2 regions of the Ensifer sp. ENS09 genome follow, and region 2 is predicted to be linked to the other one. Evidence: predicted binding sites of a transcription regulator. Region 2 holds the regulator's gene; the other holds the start of a gene.
What was found. Region 2 encodes PhoB, which activates phosphate uptake and scavenging genes when phosphate is short. Its sites were predicted from a motif close to TGTCATNNANCTGTCAT; they were not measured.
Positions count from the first base shown of each region.

Region 1: IB267_RS29485 (alkaline phosphatase) is a predicted target of PhoB. The motif match lies at 2,898-2,914, and genes of this name have one in related genera.

Region 1 is NZ_JACVBP010000007.1:133,158-140,974, reverse strand. Features, by position in the region: gene IB267_RS29505 (hypothetical protein) at 124-627, opposite strand; gene IB267_RS29500 (hypothetical protein) at 871-1,032, shown strand; gene IB267_RS33830 (twin-arginine translocase TatA/TatE family subunit) at 1,195-1,284, shown strand; gene IB267_RS29490 (amidase) at 1,443-2,753, opposite strand; gene IB267_RS29485 (alkaline phosphatase) at 3,013-4,575, shown strand; gene typA (translational GTPase TypA) at 4,777-6,603, shown strand; gene IB267_RS29475 (GNAT family N-acetyltransferase) at 6,811-7,317, shown strand; gene IB267_RS29470 (hypothetical protein) at 7,351-7,817, opposite strand, start outside.
Region 2 is NZ_JACVBP010000002.1:957,999-965,815, forward strand. Features, by position in the region: gene argF (ornithine carbamoyltransferase) at 39-956, opposite strand; gene IB267_RS12760 (aspartate aminotransferase family protein) at 1,061-2,260, opposite strand; gene IB267_RS12765 (GcrA family cell cycle regulator) at 2,682-3,203, shown strand; gene phoB (phosphate regulon transcriptional regulator PhoB) at 3,273-3,956, opposite strand; gene phoU (phosphate signaling complex protein PhoU) at 4,159-4,872, opposite strand; gene pstB (phosphate ABC transporter ATP-binding protein PstB) at 4,923-5,738, opposite strand; gene pstA (phosphate ABC transporter permease PstA) at 5,752-7,074, opposite strand; gene pstC (phosphate ABC transporter permease subunit PstC) at 7,071-7,817, opposite strand, start outside.

The DNA of each region.
Region 1 (7,817 bases), on a different contig from region 2:
GATCTGCTCAGGTTTAAGTTGCAATTTTCTTTTGCTGAACGCGCGCAACGGTCGCGGCGCCGGCAATGCGGGTTGCAGCGGCGGAGAAATGGGGCGTCGAAAGCGGACGATTGACCTGTAGGTTCATTCCGCCGCGTTGTTGCGCAGCCAGGTTTCCAGCGCGGCAATCACCGAGAGCCGCAGGCTCGCGCCCTTCGACAGGGCGCGGGTGAGGGACAGGTCGTCGCCGGCAAATCCCATCTCGGCCATGATGTCGTTCGCCCGCATCCGGCGGCGGTTCATGATCGTGCGGATTTCGGCGATCGTTTCGGGCAGCAGGTAACGACCGCTCGCAATCGCGGGGGGCGCTGCAAGCGGTGGATCGATTTGAGCGCGCGGAGCAAACCCGTCCGCGGCGCCGTTGCTGCTCAGCCAATTGAGGAACGTTTCACGCTCGGCCGGGCTTGCCTTGGTCCAGGAATTCTTGAGCTTGTCGAGGCGCGTGCGCTCGTCCTTGAGCCCTGCCGCGATAAGCGCCTTGCGCAGCGACGGGATGCGCCCGGCGATGAGATCCGCATGGATATCAGGGAAATCGAGCTTCAGGCGCTGCACGTCCGCGGTTTCGTCGCTCTTGGTTTTCTTCGACATGCTCATTCCCGCGCCGTTCGTCCGCGACATGCTCTAGCGTGCTCGGCCGCCCGGCGCGAGCGAAATAGGTCGCTATCCTCTATCCTTTGTCGGCCGACCTCGTTAGGGAACGCAGGGAGAGTAACGCGACGTTGCGTGCAGAATGCCCTTTGTCGGACATCATGCATCCAGCTTTACGCAAGTCCCTTCGCCTATCGTCACCGCAATGGCCGGGATGTGACACGGCGAATAAAGGACAATGATATGTCAAACGATATCGAGCATTACCGCGATCCATCCGATTCGATGGTTGCCCTCTATCTCGCGAACAATGACGGCGACGAACTGACCGACGTGCTGGTCGCCGCCCTTGAAGATGCCTTCCGCATCCTGAGCGACGAGATCTCCGGCGAAACGATGCATTGAAGCAGGGCGCGTCTCCCCGGGGAGCTACCCCTCCGGGCTGATCCACCGTCGGTTGCGAATCGGCGAGGAAACATCCTATCTTCGCCCGGTTCTAACCGGCGACGTGTCGACCTTTTCGAGAGAGCTCGGAATGCGCGTCGCTAGCGCAAGGGGTGGAGGCGCATGATGACAATTTCTATCTGGCATTGGGTGGTGATTTTGCTGGTCATCGGTGTGCCCGTCTGGCTGATCCTTCGCGCCCTGAAGCGTTGACGCTATGCGCCCGCAGGCGGGCGCGCGGCGGCAGAGGACAAGGCTTTGCGGATCCTGTTTGGACGGCCCAATCGTCGCTCCGGCACCCTTGTCCGTAACGACTGCCGCCCCGGCCTGCTTGCAGGCCGACCGGCCGTGGCATGACCAGCGGCTGCCGCTCAGTTTTCCTGCAGCAACGCTTCGGCCGAAAGAGCGACGGATAGGACGGTCGCATCGGTTCCGTTTCTCCCCACCAGCATCAGTCCAGCCGGACGCACGAGGCCCGGCATCGGCACGGTAATGGCGGTGAGATCGAACTGGTTGGCGACCTGGCAGTTGCGCAGCAGCAGACTTTCCACGCGGTCGTACTCTTTGGCGTCGTTGTCGACGCTGGCAATCGACACGGCGGCAATCGGCGTCGTCGGCAGTGCGATGAGGTCATAGGGCGAAAGCCGCTCGTCCATGGCGAGGGTGAGCGCATGCCGGGTTTGCAGCAGGTCCGAGATCGCCGCGTCGGCCACCAAGATGCGACGGCGAAGCGAGACTTTGACCCTGTCGTCGACGCGGGCGGTCTCGTCGCCCAGCCAGTCCGCATGGACGCGGCTTGCCTCCAGGCCCGCAATCGAGCCGATGCGTGTCGCTTCGCCGAGTTTCTCGATCAAGTCGTCGATCGTGCAGTCGACAATCTCAGCACCCGCTTTCTCCAACCGGTCGAGGCTTGCGGCGAAGGCATCGGCGACTTCGGGGGAGAGGTCTTCAAACAACCTGCCGCGGGGGATGCCGATCCGTAGGCCCGCAATCGAACGGCCGACGGGCGGTTTTGGTTGCTCGCCGGCCATCACGGCGTCAGCTGCAACGCAATCGGCAACGGTCCGGGCGAGCGGTCCGAGCGAATCCAGAACCGGCGAGAGCGGAAAGCCACCATCGAGCGGAATGCGGTTCGCCGTCGGCTTGAAGCCGACGATGCCGTTCAGCGCCGCAGGGATGCGGATGGAGCCGCCGGTGTCGGAGCCGATGGCGATGTCGCAGGTGCCTTCGGCCGCCGAGACGCCGGCGCCAGAGGATGAGCCACCGGGGATCAGGCTTTCGTCGGTGGCGTTGCCGGGCACGGGGTAGTGCGGATTGAGCCCGACCGCCGTGAAGGCGAACTCTGTCATATGCGTCTTGCCGATAATCACGGCGCCGGCAGCACGCAGCCGCTGGACAACGAGCGCGTCTTCTTGGGCCGGCGGCGCGCCGCGGCGAATGATGGAGCCGGCAAGCGTCGGTTCGCCGGCGACATCCAAGAGATCCTTGATCGAGATGATCTTGCCGTCGAGCGGCCCAAGGCTATCCCCCGCCTGCCGGCGCCGGTCGGCCGCGTCGGCCTCGCGGCGCGCGCTTTCCTCGTAGAGACGGACGAAAGCCTTTTCCGCGTGCCGGCGATCGTTGAGCCGGCTCAGGATCTGTTCCAGGCGGTCGCGGACGGAGACGTTGGCGGCGTGGGGCACGATAATCACCTGTCGAATAGGGGGCCGCCATCGGCGGCAGGGGCGGGGTCGTTGCCTGGGTTCACCGAGGTCAACGACGGTCACCTTGATAGCAGCATTGTTGGCGATTGCCATCGTGCCATTGTCGCCGCGGCCGGCGCCGACCTTCACCGAACTGTCGCCAAACCGTTCAAATAGTTTCATGGCCCTGTTACGTCGCTGACACCCAGATGACCAAAGGTCCGGCACGCACGATGGCGCTGCCGAATCGGAGGTCTGTTTGGCCGATATCCTCAAGACGCTTTCAAGGCGTTCTTTCCTGCTTTCCGCCGGTGCCGCGGGCTTCGTGGCCTCATCCGGTCTCGCGACACCTTTTTATGCGCGCGGCTACGGGCGGCCGGAATTCATTCATGGCGTGCAATCGGGCGATGTCGACACATCCTCCGGCATGATCTGGACGCGAGTGGATCGTCCGTCGAAGGTGTCGGTCGAATATTCGACCACCGAGAGCTTCTCCAATTCCTTTCGCCTTGCCGATCTGACCGCGACGCCGCAGACGGACTGTGCGGTCAAGTGCTCGCTCGATGGGTTGCTGCCGGACCAGGACATCTTCTATCGCTTCACCGCCACGGATCTCTACGACGTGAACCACGTCTCCGAGCCGGTCACCGGCCGATTCCGTACGGCCCCCTTGCGCAAGCGCTCGATCCGCTTCGTCTGGTCTGGCGATACCGCCGGGCAGGGCTGGGGCATCGACGATGTCGGCATGAAGACCTATGCGACGATGCGCCAGCACGAGCCGGACTTCTTCATTCACTCCGGCGATACGATCTATGCCGACAACCCGATTCCCGACGAGATCAAGCTTCGCGACGGCGGCATCTGGAAGAACAGGGTGGTGACGCACGAGAAACGTGACGTGGCGCGCACGCTCGAAGAATATCGCGGGCAATGGAAATACAATCTGCTCGACGAGCATGTGCGGCAACTCAACGCCGTGTGCCCCACTTTCTATCAATGGGACGACCACGAGGTGCTGAACAACTGGTCGGCCTCGACCGACCTGCGCGACGACGCGCGCTATCCGGAAAAGGATGTTGCCGTCTATGCGGAGCGGGCGGCGCGGGCGTTCAATGAGATGACGCCGATCCGCAACGTCGCGACGCAGCCCGGCCGCATCTTCCGCAAGATCGCCTATGGCCCCATGCTCGACGTGTTTTTCGTCGACCTCAGATCCTATCGTGGCGCCAACCAGGAAGACGGCGGCGGCGCGCTGTTCGGCTGGCGACAGGTCGACTGGCTAAAGCGCGAGTTGGCTGCCTCGCGGGCCACCTGGAAAGTGATCGCCTGCGACATGCCGATCGGTCTCGTCGTCTGGGACGATTACACCAACCGGCGCGGTTCGGACGCGATCGCCAATGGCGATAATGGCGCGCCTCAAGGGCGCGAGCGCGAGTTTGCCGATCTTCTGCGCTTCATCCGCGACAACGGCATCGACAATCTCGTCTGGCTGACGGCGGACGTGCACTACACCGCCGCGCATCACTACGATCCGGGTCGCGCCGCCTTCAAGGATTTCACGCCGTTTTGGGAGTTCGTGTCCGGGCCGCTGCATTCCGGCACCTACGGGCCGAAGGAGCTCGACATGACCTTCGGGCCGGAGGTCCGCTTCATCAAGGCGTCCGGCGGCGGCATCGACAGCAACCTGCCGCCATCGGCCGGCCTGCAGTTCTTCGGCATCGTCGATATCAACGGCCAGACGCAGCAAATGACGGTGCGGCTGATGGACCGGCAGGACCAGGAACTCTGGCGCGTGACGCTCGATCCGGCCGCAATTGCATGAGGAATTCGGTTGCGGCCAACAGCTTTCCAAACGGCGTTCGCGAGACCCCTGGCGAGTGCAAACCCATGGCCTACCGGCATTTGACCACGACGCTCATGCGTGCGCCCCCCTTTCGCAATCGCAAAAAAACCTGTATGAGCGCGACCATTGAAAAAGCGGCGTGGCCCATCGGGGCTTGCCCTGAACCTTCCGAGACGAAAAATGAGCATTCGTAACATCGCGATTATCGCGCACGTCGACCATGGGAAAACGACCCTTGTTGACGAGCTCCTGAAGCAGTCGGGCTCGTTCCGCGAAAACCAGCGCGTTGCCGAACGCGTCATGGACTCCAACGACATCGAAAAAGAACGCGGCATCACCATTCTCGCCAAGGCGACCTCGGTCGAGTGGAAGGGAACGCGCATCAACATCGTCGACACCCCCGGCCACGCCGACTTCGGCGGTGAAGTCGAGCGCATCCTGTCGATGGTGGATGGCGCCATCGTTCTCGTCGACGCTTCCGAAGGCCCGATGCCGCAGACGAAGTTCGTCGTCGGCAAGGCCTTGAAGGTCGGTCTGAAGCCGATCGTCGCCATCAACAAGATCGACCGCCCGGATGGTCGCCACGAAGAAGTCATCAACGAAGTCTTCGACCTCTTCGCCAACCTCGACGCTTCCGACGAGCAGCTCGACTTCCCGATCCTCTACGGTTCGGGCCGCGATGGCTGGATGAACGTCAACCCGGAAGGTCCGAAGGACCAGGGCATGGCGCCGTTGCTCGACCTGGTGCTCAAGCACGTGCCGGAGCCGACGGTTGCCGAAGGCCCGTTCCGCATGATCGGCACGATCCTTGAGGCCAACCCCTTCCTCGGCCGTATCATCACCGGCCGCGTTCACTCGGGCTCGGTCAAGCCGAACCAGGCCGTCAAGGTGCTCGGCCAGGATGGCAAGCTGCTCGAAAGCGGCCGTATCTCGAAGATCCTCGCCTTCCGCGGCATCGAGCGCCAGCCGATCGAAGAAGCGCAGGCAGGCGACATCGTCGCGATCGCCGGCCTTACCAAGGGCACCGTCGCCGACACCTTCTGCGACCCGAGTGTTGCCGAAGCGCTGACCGCCCAGCCGATCGACCCGCCGACCGTCACCATGTCCTTCATCGTCAACGACTCGCCGCTTGCCGGCACCGAAGGCGACAAGGTCACGAGCCGCGTCATCCGCGATCGCCTGTTCAAGGAAGCCGAAGGCAACGTTGCGCTGAAGATCGAAGAATCCTCGGAAAAGGACTCCTTCTTCGTATCGGGCCGCGGCGAACTGCAGCTTGCGGTTCTGATCGAAACCATGCGCCGCGAAGGCTTCGAACTTGCCGTTTCGCGTCCGCGCGTGGTCATGCACAAGGATGACAACGGCCAGCTGCTCGAGCCGATCGAAGAAGTGGTCATCGACGTCGACGAAGAGCATTCGGGCGTCGTCGTTCAGAAGATGTCCGAGCGCAAGGCCGAGATGGTCGAACTGCGTCCTTCGGGCGGCAATCGCGTTCGCCTGGTGTTCTTCGCTCCGACCCGCGGCCTCATCGGCTACCAGTCGGAACTTCTGACCGACACCCGCGGCACGGCGATCATGAACCGCCTGTTCCACGCCTATCAGCCCTACAAGGGTGAGATCGGTGGTCGCGTCAACGGCGTTCTCTTGTCGAATGACGCCGGTGAATCGGTTGCCTACGCGATGTTCAACCTGGAAGACCGCGGCCCGATGATCATCGACGCCGGCGAGAAGGTCTATGCCGGCATGATCATCGGCATCCACACCCGCGACAACGACCTCGAAGTGAACGTTCTCAAGGGCAAGAAGCTCACCAACATGCGCGCCGCCGGCAAGGACGAAGCTGTTCGCCTGACGCCGCCGATCCGCATGACGCTCGAGCGCGCGCTCTCCTGGATCCAGGACGACGAGCTTGTCGAAGTGACGCCGAAGTCGATCCGCCTGCGCAAGTTGCATCTCGACCCGAACGATCGCAAGCGCTTCGAAAAGGCCCGCACGGCCGGCGCTGCCTGATCGATCCTGATCGATCCCATGACTTTCAGAAAACCCCGGAGCGATCCGGGGTTTTTTGCTGTGTGTGCCACCGATGGGCGACTTGCGGATAAAGTTAAAAAGGCGTTAACCTTCCATTGGGTGCCGTTAAAGTTGCCTGTGGGTTAACGCAGGCCGGCAACCGGGCGGGATTCCTGTTCGCCTTGTGTGTGTTTAGAGTCGCGAGTCATGAAGACTGTTTCGATAGAGATTCGGCCCGGGGAGCCGCAGGAAGCGTCGGCAATTGCCGATGTGCACCGCGTTTCGTGGCTGCAGACCTATGGTGGTCTCATCCCCCATCGTCCGCTCGTTCAGATGGTCAATCGCCGCGACGAGACTTGGTGGCGCAAGGCGACCCGTGGGCCTGCGACGCTGCTCGTCGTTGACGTGGCCGGAACCATCGCCGGCTATGCAACGCTCGGCCTCAGCCGCGCCAAGGCGCTGCCGCAGGAAGGCGAGATCTACGAGATCTACCTTCGGCCGGAATACCAGGGCATCGGCCTCGGGCGTATCCTCTTCGGCGAGGCCAAGAGCCTGCTGCGTTCGCTCGGCTGCCGTGGCCTCGTCGTCTGGTGCCTCGAGGACAGTGAGCATGCCTACCAGTTCTTCCAGGGTGCCGGCGGTACCGACATCGCCGAAGGCATGGAAGATTTCGGCGACAAACACCTGAAGAAGGTCGGCTTCGCCTGGAACTAGGCGCGATGCCTTCGCAACACTGAAATCAAAGACTTATTCAGGCAATTGGTTGTTGGGGGCGGCCGCCTTGTCGCCCCGCGTGCCGTGATAGGCGGGCTTGTCGATGCCGCAGCGGAAGGTCGGTGCCACCTCGTCGGCGATCTTGCGGGCGAGCGCATTCGGATCGGGATTGGCAAGCGCATCGACATAGGCGGCGACGCAGCCCTTGCCGTCATCCTTCTCGGCCACCTTGGAGATGACGAGCACCTGCCCTTGAAGTGCGGGAACCGAAGCGCCGGACGCGTCGGTGTTCTCGATGAACCAGCGCAGGATCGTCGCGACGGCCTTGCCATCCTTGGCAATCCGCCACTCCACGGTCGTGCCGGCGTGGTTGAACGGAATGAAACTCTCGAAAGCATCGTCGGCATAGCGTTGGTTCAGGTGACCGAACGAGACGCTCTGGCGGATGTCGGCCTCCTTGAAGCGAACGGGGTAGTCCGCATGACCGGGGCAGGTCATCA
Region 2 (7,817 bases):
AAGCCTCTTCGCCGCAGTCGCGCGACCGGGAAGCCGGCTCAGACGAGCCCCATGCACCAGGCGATGACCGACTTCTGCGCGTGCAGGCGGTTTTCCGCCTCATCGAAGACCACCGACTGCGGGCCGTCGATCACGTCGTCGGTGACCTCTTCGCCGCGGTGCGCCGGCAGGCAGTGCATGAACAGCGCATCGGAGGCCGCACGCTTCATCAGCGCCTCGTTGACCTGATAGGGCTGGAAGACGTTGTGGCCGCGGGCGCGGTGTTCCTGGTTCATCGAAATCCACGTGTCGGTCACGACGCAATTGGCGTCGGCGACGGCCTGCTCGGCGTCATGACACAAGAGGACCTCGCCGCCATTGTTGCGCGCCCAATTCAGGAACTTGTCCTGCGGCTCGGAGCCGAGCGGCACGGCCATGTTCATACGGTAGCCGAAACGGGCGGAACCTTCGATCAGCGAATGCAGCACGTTGTTGCCGTCACCGGTCCAGGCAATCGTCTTGCCCTTCACCGGACCGCGATGCTCCTCGAAGGTCAGGATATCGGCCATGATCTGGCAGGGGTGCGTATCGTCGGTCAGGCCGTTGATGACGGGGACCGTCGCATGTTCGGCCAGCTCCAGAAGACGGCGGTGGTCGGTGGTGCGGATCATGATGGCGTCGACATAACGCGACAGGACCTTGGCTGTGTCGCCGATCGTCTCGGCGCGGCCGAGCTGCATTTCGGTACCCGACAGAAACAGGGTTTCGCCGCCGAGCTGGCGCATGCCGACATCGAAGGAAACGCGCGTACGGGTGGAGGGCTTTTCGAAGATCATCGCCAGCATCTTGCCGGCGAGCGGCTTCTCGGCGGTTCCGGCCTTGGTCGCCGCCTTTCGGACGCGCGCATCGTCGATGATCGTCCGGAGGTCGGCGGCCGTCATGGCCGAAAGATCGAGAAAATGTCTGGTGCCTGCCATCGTACTCGGTTCCTGTCTGAAAAATCGGTCCCTGGTGCGGCACGCTATCGACGTGCCCGCACGAAGGTCATTCTAACGCCTTAGTCGGCCCTGGGTCGCTACCTTCAGGCCGCGGCGTTGCCGCTTGCCTTGCGAACCGCCTCGGCGGCGCGTTCGATACGCGCCAGGCCCTCGCGGGCCTCCTCGGCCGTGATCGTTAGCGGCGGCAGCAAACGCAGTACGTTTTCGCCGGCCGGCACGGCCAGAAGCTTCTCCGCGCGAATTTCCTTCAGCAGATCGGCCGAAGGGCCCTTCACCTTGATGCCCAGCATCAGACCGTCGCCGCGGATCTCATCGATGACATCAGGGAAACGGTCCTTGAGCGACGCAAGACCCTGACGGAAGACCAGCGCGACATCGCGCACATGCGTGAGGAACCCGTCGGCCAGAACGACGTCGAGCACGGCGTTGCCGACGGCCATGGCCAGCGGGTTGCCGCCATATGTGGAGCCATGCGTGCCCGCCACCATACCAGATGCGGCTTCCTCGGTCGCCAGGCACGCGCCGAACGGGAAGCCGCCGCCGATACCCTTGGCGACCGCCATGATATCCGGACGGATATCGGCCCATTCATAGGCAAACAGCTTGCCGGTGCGGCCGACGCCGGTTTGAACCTCGTCGAGGATCAGGAGCAGGCCGAACTCGTCGCAGAGCGCGCGCAGTTCCTGCATGAACTCCTTGGTCGCCGGGCGGATGCCGCCCTCGCCCTGGATCGGCTCGATCAGGATCGCTGCAGTTTCCTCTGTGATCGCATTCTTCACGGCAGCGATATCGCCGAACGGGACCTGGTAGAAGCCCGGCGCCTTCGGCCCGAAACCTTCGATGTACTTCTGCTGACCGCCGGCGGCGATCGTCGCGATCGTGCGGCCGTGGAAGGCGCCTTCGAAGGTGATGACATGGAACTTCTCCGGGTGACCCTTGGAGAAGTGGTAACGCCGTGCCGTCTTGATGGCGCATTCCAGCGCTTCCGCACCCGAATTGGTGAAGAACACCTTGTCGGCAAAGGTCACCGCGGTCAGCCGGCGACCGAGGCTTTCCTGGCCCGCAATCTCATAGAGGTTGGACAGATGCCAAACCTTGTCGGCCTGCGCCTTCAGCGCGTCGACGAGGTGGGGATGCGCGTGGCCGAGCGAGTTCACGGCAACGCCGGCACCGAAATCGAGATAACGCGTGCCGTCTTCAGCGATCAGCCAGGCGCCCTCTCCTCGCTCGAAACGCAACGGCGCGCGCATGTAGGTATCGTAAAGCGGCGTTGTTGCAGTCATGCGAGGCTCTCCTTCACTCCAGATCGACATCGATCCCGCGCCTCACGCGGGCCGATAAAAATCAAAAATGCCGCCTTTCGGCGGCGCAGGCACTATTCCCATTTCGCGGTGCAATGTCAACAAAACCAAGCCTTGCAGCGCAACATGAAGGGTCGATTCCTGGCAGCAGAAAAATCGTCCGGGAGGGCTTGCAAAAATGCAACGCTGGCCGAGCAAGTTGGGGAAAACTACGAAATCGATTCGGCCTGATTCCCGGGACTCTTGCCACAGAGTCCAGCGGTCAGTACGTTAACATTCAATTACTAGACGCATGCGGCGGACCTAGTCACCAAAAGAGTTATCGCGTTTGCAACCCCGGGGCTCAGCCGGGGTGCGGTGAGGGATTCTGCCATCCCCAACGCTGAGAACGGAGAGTGCAGAAATGAACTGGACTGACGAGCGGGTGGAGAAACTGAAGAAGCTTTGGTCCGAGGGCCTGAGCGCAAGCCAGATCGCGGCACAGCTCGGCGGCGTCAGCCGTAACGCTGTCATCGGCAAGGTTCACCGCCTGAGCCTGCCGGGTCGCGCCAAGGCCGGTGGCAGCACCACGACGGCGGCCCGTCCGAAGCGCCCGACTTCGGCACCGCGCGCGCCGAACTACGCTTCGCGCGTTTCGACCCGCCCGGTTGCACGCGCGGCCGGCGCTGTCGTTCTCAAGGAAGAAATCGAAGTCGATCTCGTTGCCGAGCAGGATTTCAGCACCCGGACCGACGTTGTCGTGCCGATGTCGCGCCGCCTCGAGCTGACCCAGCTCACCGAGCGCACCTGCAAGTGGCCGATCGGCGACCCGCTGAAGGAAGAGTTTCACTTCTGCGGCAACGATTCCCCGGAAGCCTCGCCTTACTGCACCTTCCATGCGCGGCTGGCCTACCAGCCGTCGGGGGAGCGCCGCAGGGCCCGCTAAGAAGCCGGACAGCATCAACAAAAAAAGGGGCCGATCGGCCCCTTTTTTTGTTGGCGACTTTCAGACCGCTCAGCTTTCGAGCGAATAGCCGGCGCCGCGAACGGTGCGGATGACGTCGGGCATGTTCGAGAAGTTCAGAGCCTTACGCAGACGACCGACATGCACGTCGACGGTGCGCTCGTCGACATAGATGTCATGCCCCCAGACGCCATCCAGAAGCTGCGAGCGAGAGAAGACGCGGCCCGGCGAGGACATCAGGAACTCCAGAAGACGGAACTCGGTCGGGCCGAGGCGCACTTCGCGGCTGCGGCGATGAACGCGGTGGGTCTCGCGGTCGAGTTCGATGTCGCCGCAGCGAAGCAGAGTCGAGAGCACCTCGGGCTTTGCCCGGCGCAGCATCGCCTTGACGCGCGCCATCAGCTCCGGCGTCGAGAAGGGCTTGACCACATAGTCGTCGGCGCCGGTCGCCAAACCCCGGACGCGCTCGCTTTCCTCGCCGCGCGCCGTCAGCATGATGATCGGCAGACGTTCGGTCTCCGGACGCTGGCGCAGCCGACGGCAAAGTTCAATGCCGGAAACACCGGGCAGCATCCAGTCGAGGATAAGCAGGTCGGGCAGCCGCTCCTGAAGCCGGATCTCCGCCTCGTCGCCCCTGAGGATCGTGTCGACGTCGAAGCCTTCGGCTTCCAGATTGTAACGCAGCAGAACGCTCAGCGCCTCTTCGTCTTCGACTACGGCGATTTTTGGCAACATCAGGTAACGTCTCCTTACCGCGGGCGGCCTTTGGGCTCATCGGCCCGGCCGGCGCTCAGACACTCTAAATCTGGAGCACATCCGCCGATTTCAAAGGCGGGGCGAAAACCGCGTGCTTCAGATACAGGAACTCGGGGCCGCGACCGAAGCCGCGACCGGATCAGATTTCAAAGGGCATGCATGCTTGCGGCGCGCTTGGCGCTCAGTCGTTGACCGAGCCCAGCGTCGACGTGGTGTCATCCTTCGGACGCTCGCCTTCCGGCTGGGCGCCCGTCGCCATGTAATAGATCGTCTCAGCGATATTGGTCGCATGGTCGCCGATGCGCTCGATGTTCTTGGCGCAGAACAGAAGATGCGTGCAGGGCGTGATGTTGCGCGGATCTTCCATCATGTAGGTCAAGAGCTCGCGGAACAGCGAGGTGTAGATCGCATCGATCTCCTCGTCGCGCTCGCGGATGCTGTTGGCCTTCTCAGGCGAGCGCGAAGCGTAGACGTCGAGCACCTCCTTGAGCTGGACGAGAGCAAGCTCTGCCAGGTGCTCCAGGCCGCGGGCGAGCTTGCGCGGAATGCCGGATCCGGCAACCGCGATCACGCGCTTGGCGGTGTTCTTGCCAAGGTCGCCGACGCGTTCCAGATCGGAGGCGATGCGGATCGACCCCATGATCTCGCGCAGGTCGGCGGCGACCGGCTGGCGCTTGGCGATGGTGACGATCGCCTTCTCGCCGATCTGGCGCTCGGCGTCGTCGAGAACGGTGTCGTCCGAGATCACCTTCTGTGCGAGAGCGAGGTCGGAATTGACCAGCGCGCGAACGGATTCGGCGACCATCTGCTCGGCGAGACCGCCCATCTCCGAGATGCGGCGCGTCAGGTACTTCAGTTCTTCGTCATAGGCGGACATGATATGCATGGACATGATCGTCGATCCTTACGGGCGCTTTGCAGTTACTGTTGCAGCCTTATGCGGCCTCAGCCGAAGCGGCCCATGATGTAATCCTGGGTGCGCTGGTCATCCGGATTGGTGAACATCTTGTCGGTGTCGTTCTCCTCGACGAGATTGCCGAGGTGGAACATGGCGGTGCGCTGCGAAACGCGGGCGGCCTGCTGCATCGAATGGGTCACGATGACGATCGTGAAGTTCGTGCGCAGTTCGTGGATGAGCTCTTCAACCTTGGCCGTCGCGATCGGATCAAGCGCAGAGCAGGGCTCGTCCATCAGGATGACTTCCGGGCTGACGGCGACCGCACGGGCGATGCAGAGGCGCTGCTGCTGACCACCGGAAAGGCCAGTGCCCGGCTCCTGCAGACGATCCTTTACCTCGTTCCACAGACCGGCCTTCTGCAGGCTGGTCTCGACCACTTCGTCAAAATCGGCCTTGGTGCGGGCAAGTCCGTGGATGCGCGGACCGTAGGCGACGTTGTCGTAGATCGACTTCGGGAACGGGTTCGGCTTCTGGAAGACCATGCCGACGCGGGCGCGCAGTTCGACGACGTCGATCGTCGGGTCATAGATGTCGTCCTCGTCGAGCGTGATCTTGCCGGTGACGCGGCAGTTCTCGATCGTGTCGTTCATGCGGTTCAGCGTGCGCAGGAAGGTCGACTTGCCGCAACCCGAAGGACCGATCAGCGCCGTGACGGTGTTCTCGCGGATGTTGAGGTTGACGTCGAAAAGCGCGCGCTTCTCGCCGTAGTAGACCGACACATCCTTGCCGATCATCTTGTAGGGCACGGTGTTCATTTTCTGATCCAGGGCCTTCTCGACTGCTGCTTCTGACATGATGTTCATAGTAATTACCTCACTACCAGCGGCGCTCAAAGCGACGTCGCAACAGAATGGCTCCAAGGTTCATGACGACCAGGAAGATGAGAAGAATGATGATTGCGCCAGAGGTGCGCTCGACGAAGGCGCGTTCCGCCTCGTTGGCCCACATGTAGATCTGCACCGGCAGCGCCGTCGACGGTTCCATCGGCGAACCGGGAAAATCGACAACGAAGGCAACCATGCCGATCAGGAGCAGCGGCGCCGTTTCGCCAAGCGCATGGGCAAGACCGATGATGGTGCCGGTCAGGATACCGGGCATGGCGAGCGGCAGCACGTGGTGGAAGATGGTCTGCATCTTCGACGCACCGAGACCGAGGGCCGCCGAGCGGATCGACGGCGGGACCGCCTTCAACGCCGCACGGGTGGCGATGATGATCGTCGGCAGGGTCATCAACGTCAGCACGAAGCCGCCGACGACGGCTGCCGAGCGCGGCATGCCGGCGAAGTTGATGAAGACGGCAAGGCCCAGGAGACCGTAGACGATCGACGGAACGGCCGCGAGGTTGTTGATGTTGACCTCGATCAGGTCGGTCAGCCGGTTCTTCGGCGCAAACTCCTCGAGGTAGATCGAGGCGGCGACGCCGATCGGAAGCGACAGCACCAGCACGATCAGCATCATGTAGAGCGAGCCGAGGGCAGCGACGCCGACGCCCGCCGCTTCAGGACGGCTGGAGGCGCCGAAGGTGAAGATGCCGGTGTTGAAGCTCTTCTTCAGGATGCCGGCGCTCGCCAGATCGTTCATCCAGGTGACCTGCTGGTCCTTGACCTTGCGCTTGCCCTCATCGACAGAGAGATCGATCTGGCCCTTGAAGGCGGAGTCGATGTTGGCTTCGGCCAGCAGCGTGACAGGAACCGTCTTGCCGATGATCGACGGGTCGGCGACGACCATGTCGCGCAGCAGCGTGCGGGAGCTGGCGGAAACCATGTCGGTCGCCTGCTTGACCTGCGGCCGCTTGGTGGCGTCGATACCAAGCTGCTTGACGAGCGCGTCGCGCACCAGCAGCGGATAGTTGGCGGTCATCAGCACCTTGCCGTCGGTCGCGCGTTCGCCCTTGGGGTCGATGACCTTTTCGGTGAACTCGATCGGCAGCGTGATTGTCGTCTGCTGAAATGCGGTGTAGCCGTTGGAAAATACGGTCCACAGCAGCAATGCCAGAAAGAAGAGACCGGTGCTGATCGCGGCCATGCCGTAGAAGCGGAACCGGCGTTCGGCAGCATAGCGACGCTTGATGCCGATATCGCGCTTGGCGGATGCGGGACGGGCGGAGATCCGGACGGTCGGGGAAGCGATGTCGGTCATTCGTACTGTTCCCGGTATTTGCGCACGATGTAGAGCGCGTAAATGTTGAGGCCGAGCGTGATGACGAAGAGCGTGATGCCCAGCGCGAAGGCCACCAGCGTCTGCGGCGAGGTGAACTCAAGGTCACCCGTCAGCTGGTTGACGATCTTCACCGTCACCGTCGTCATCGGCTCGAACGGATTGATCTGCATGCGGGCCGCGACACCGGCTGCCAGCACCACGATCATGGTCTCGCCGACGGCGCGCGAGGCAGTCAGCAGCAGCGCGCCGACGATGCCCGGAAGAGCGGCGGGAAGGATCACCTTCTTGACCGTTTCCGAGCGGGTGGCGCCAAGGCCGAGCGAGCCGTCACGCAGGGCCCGTGGCACCTGGGTGATGATGTCGTCCGACAGCGACGACACGAATGGGATCAGCATGATGCCCATGACGATGCCGGCCGTCAGCACGCTCTGTGCCTGGATGAAGTTCTGGTAGTTGCCGGTCATGAGACCGTTCATCTGCGCCGAGATATCGCGCAGGAACGGACCAACCGTCACCAGCGCAAAGAAACCGTAGACGATGGTCGGAATGCCGGCGAGCACTTCGAGCAGCGGCTTTGCGGTGGAGCGCAGGCGCGGGCTTGCATATTCCGCCATGTAGATCGCAGCGAAGAGGCCGATCGGCACTGCGAAGAGCATGGCGACGAAGGCGATATAGAGCGTACCGGCGAGGAGCGGGATCAGGCCGAACTGGCCCGAAGCGCC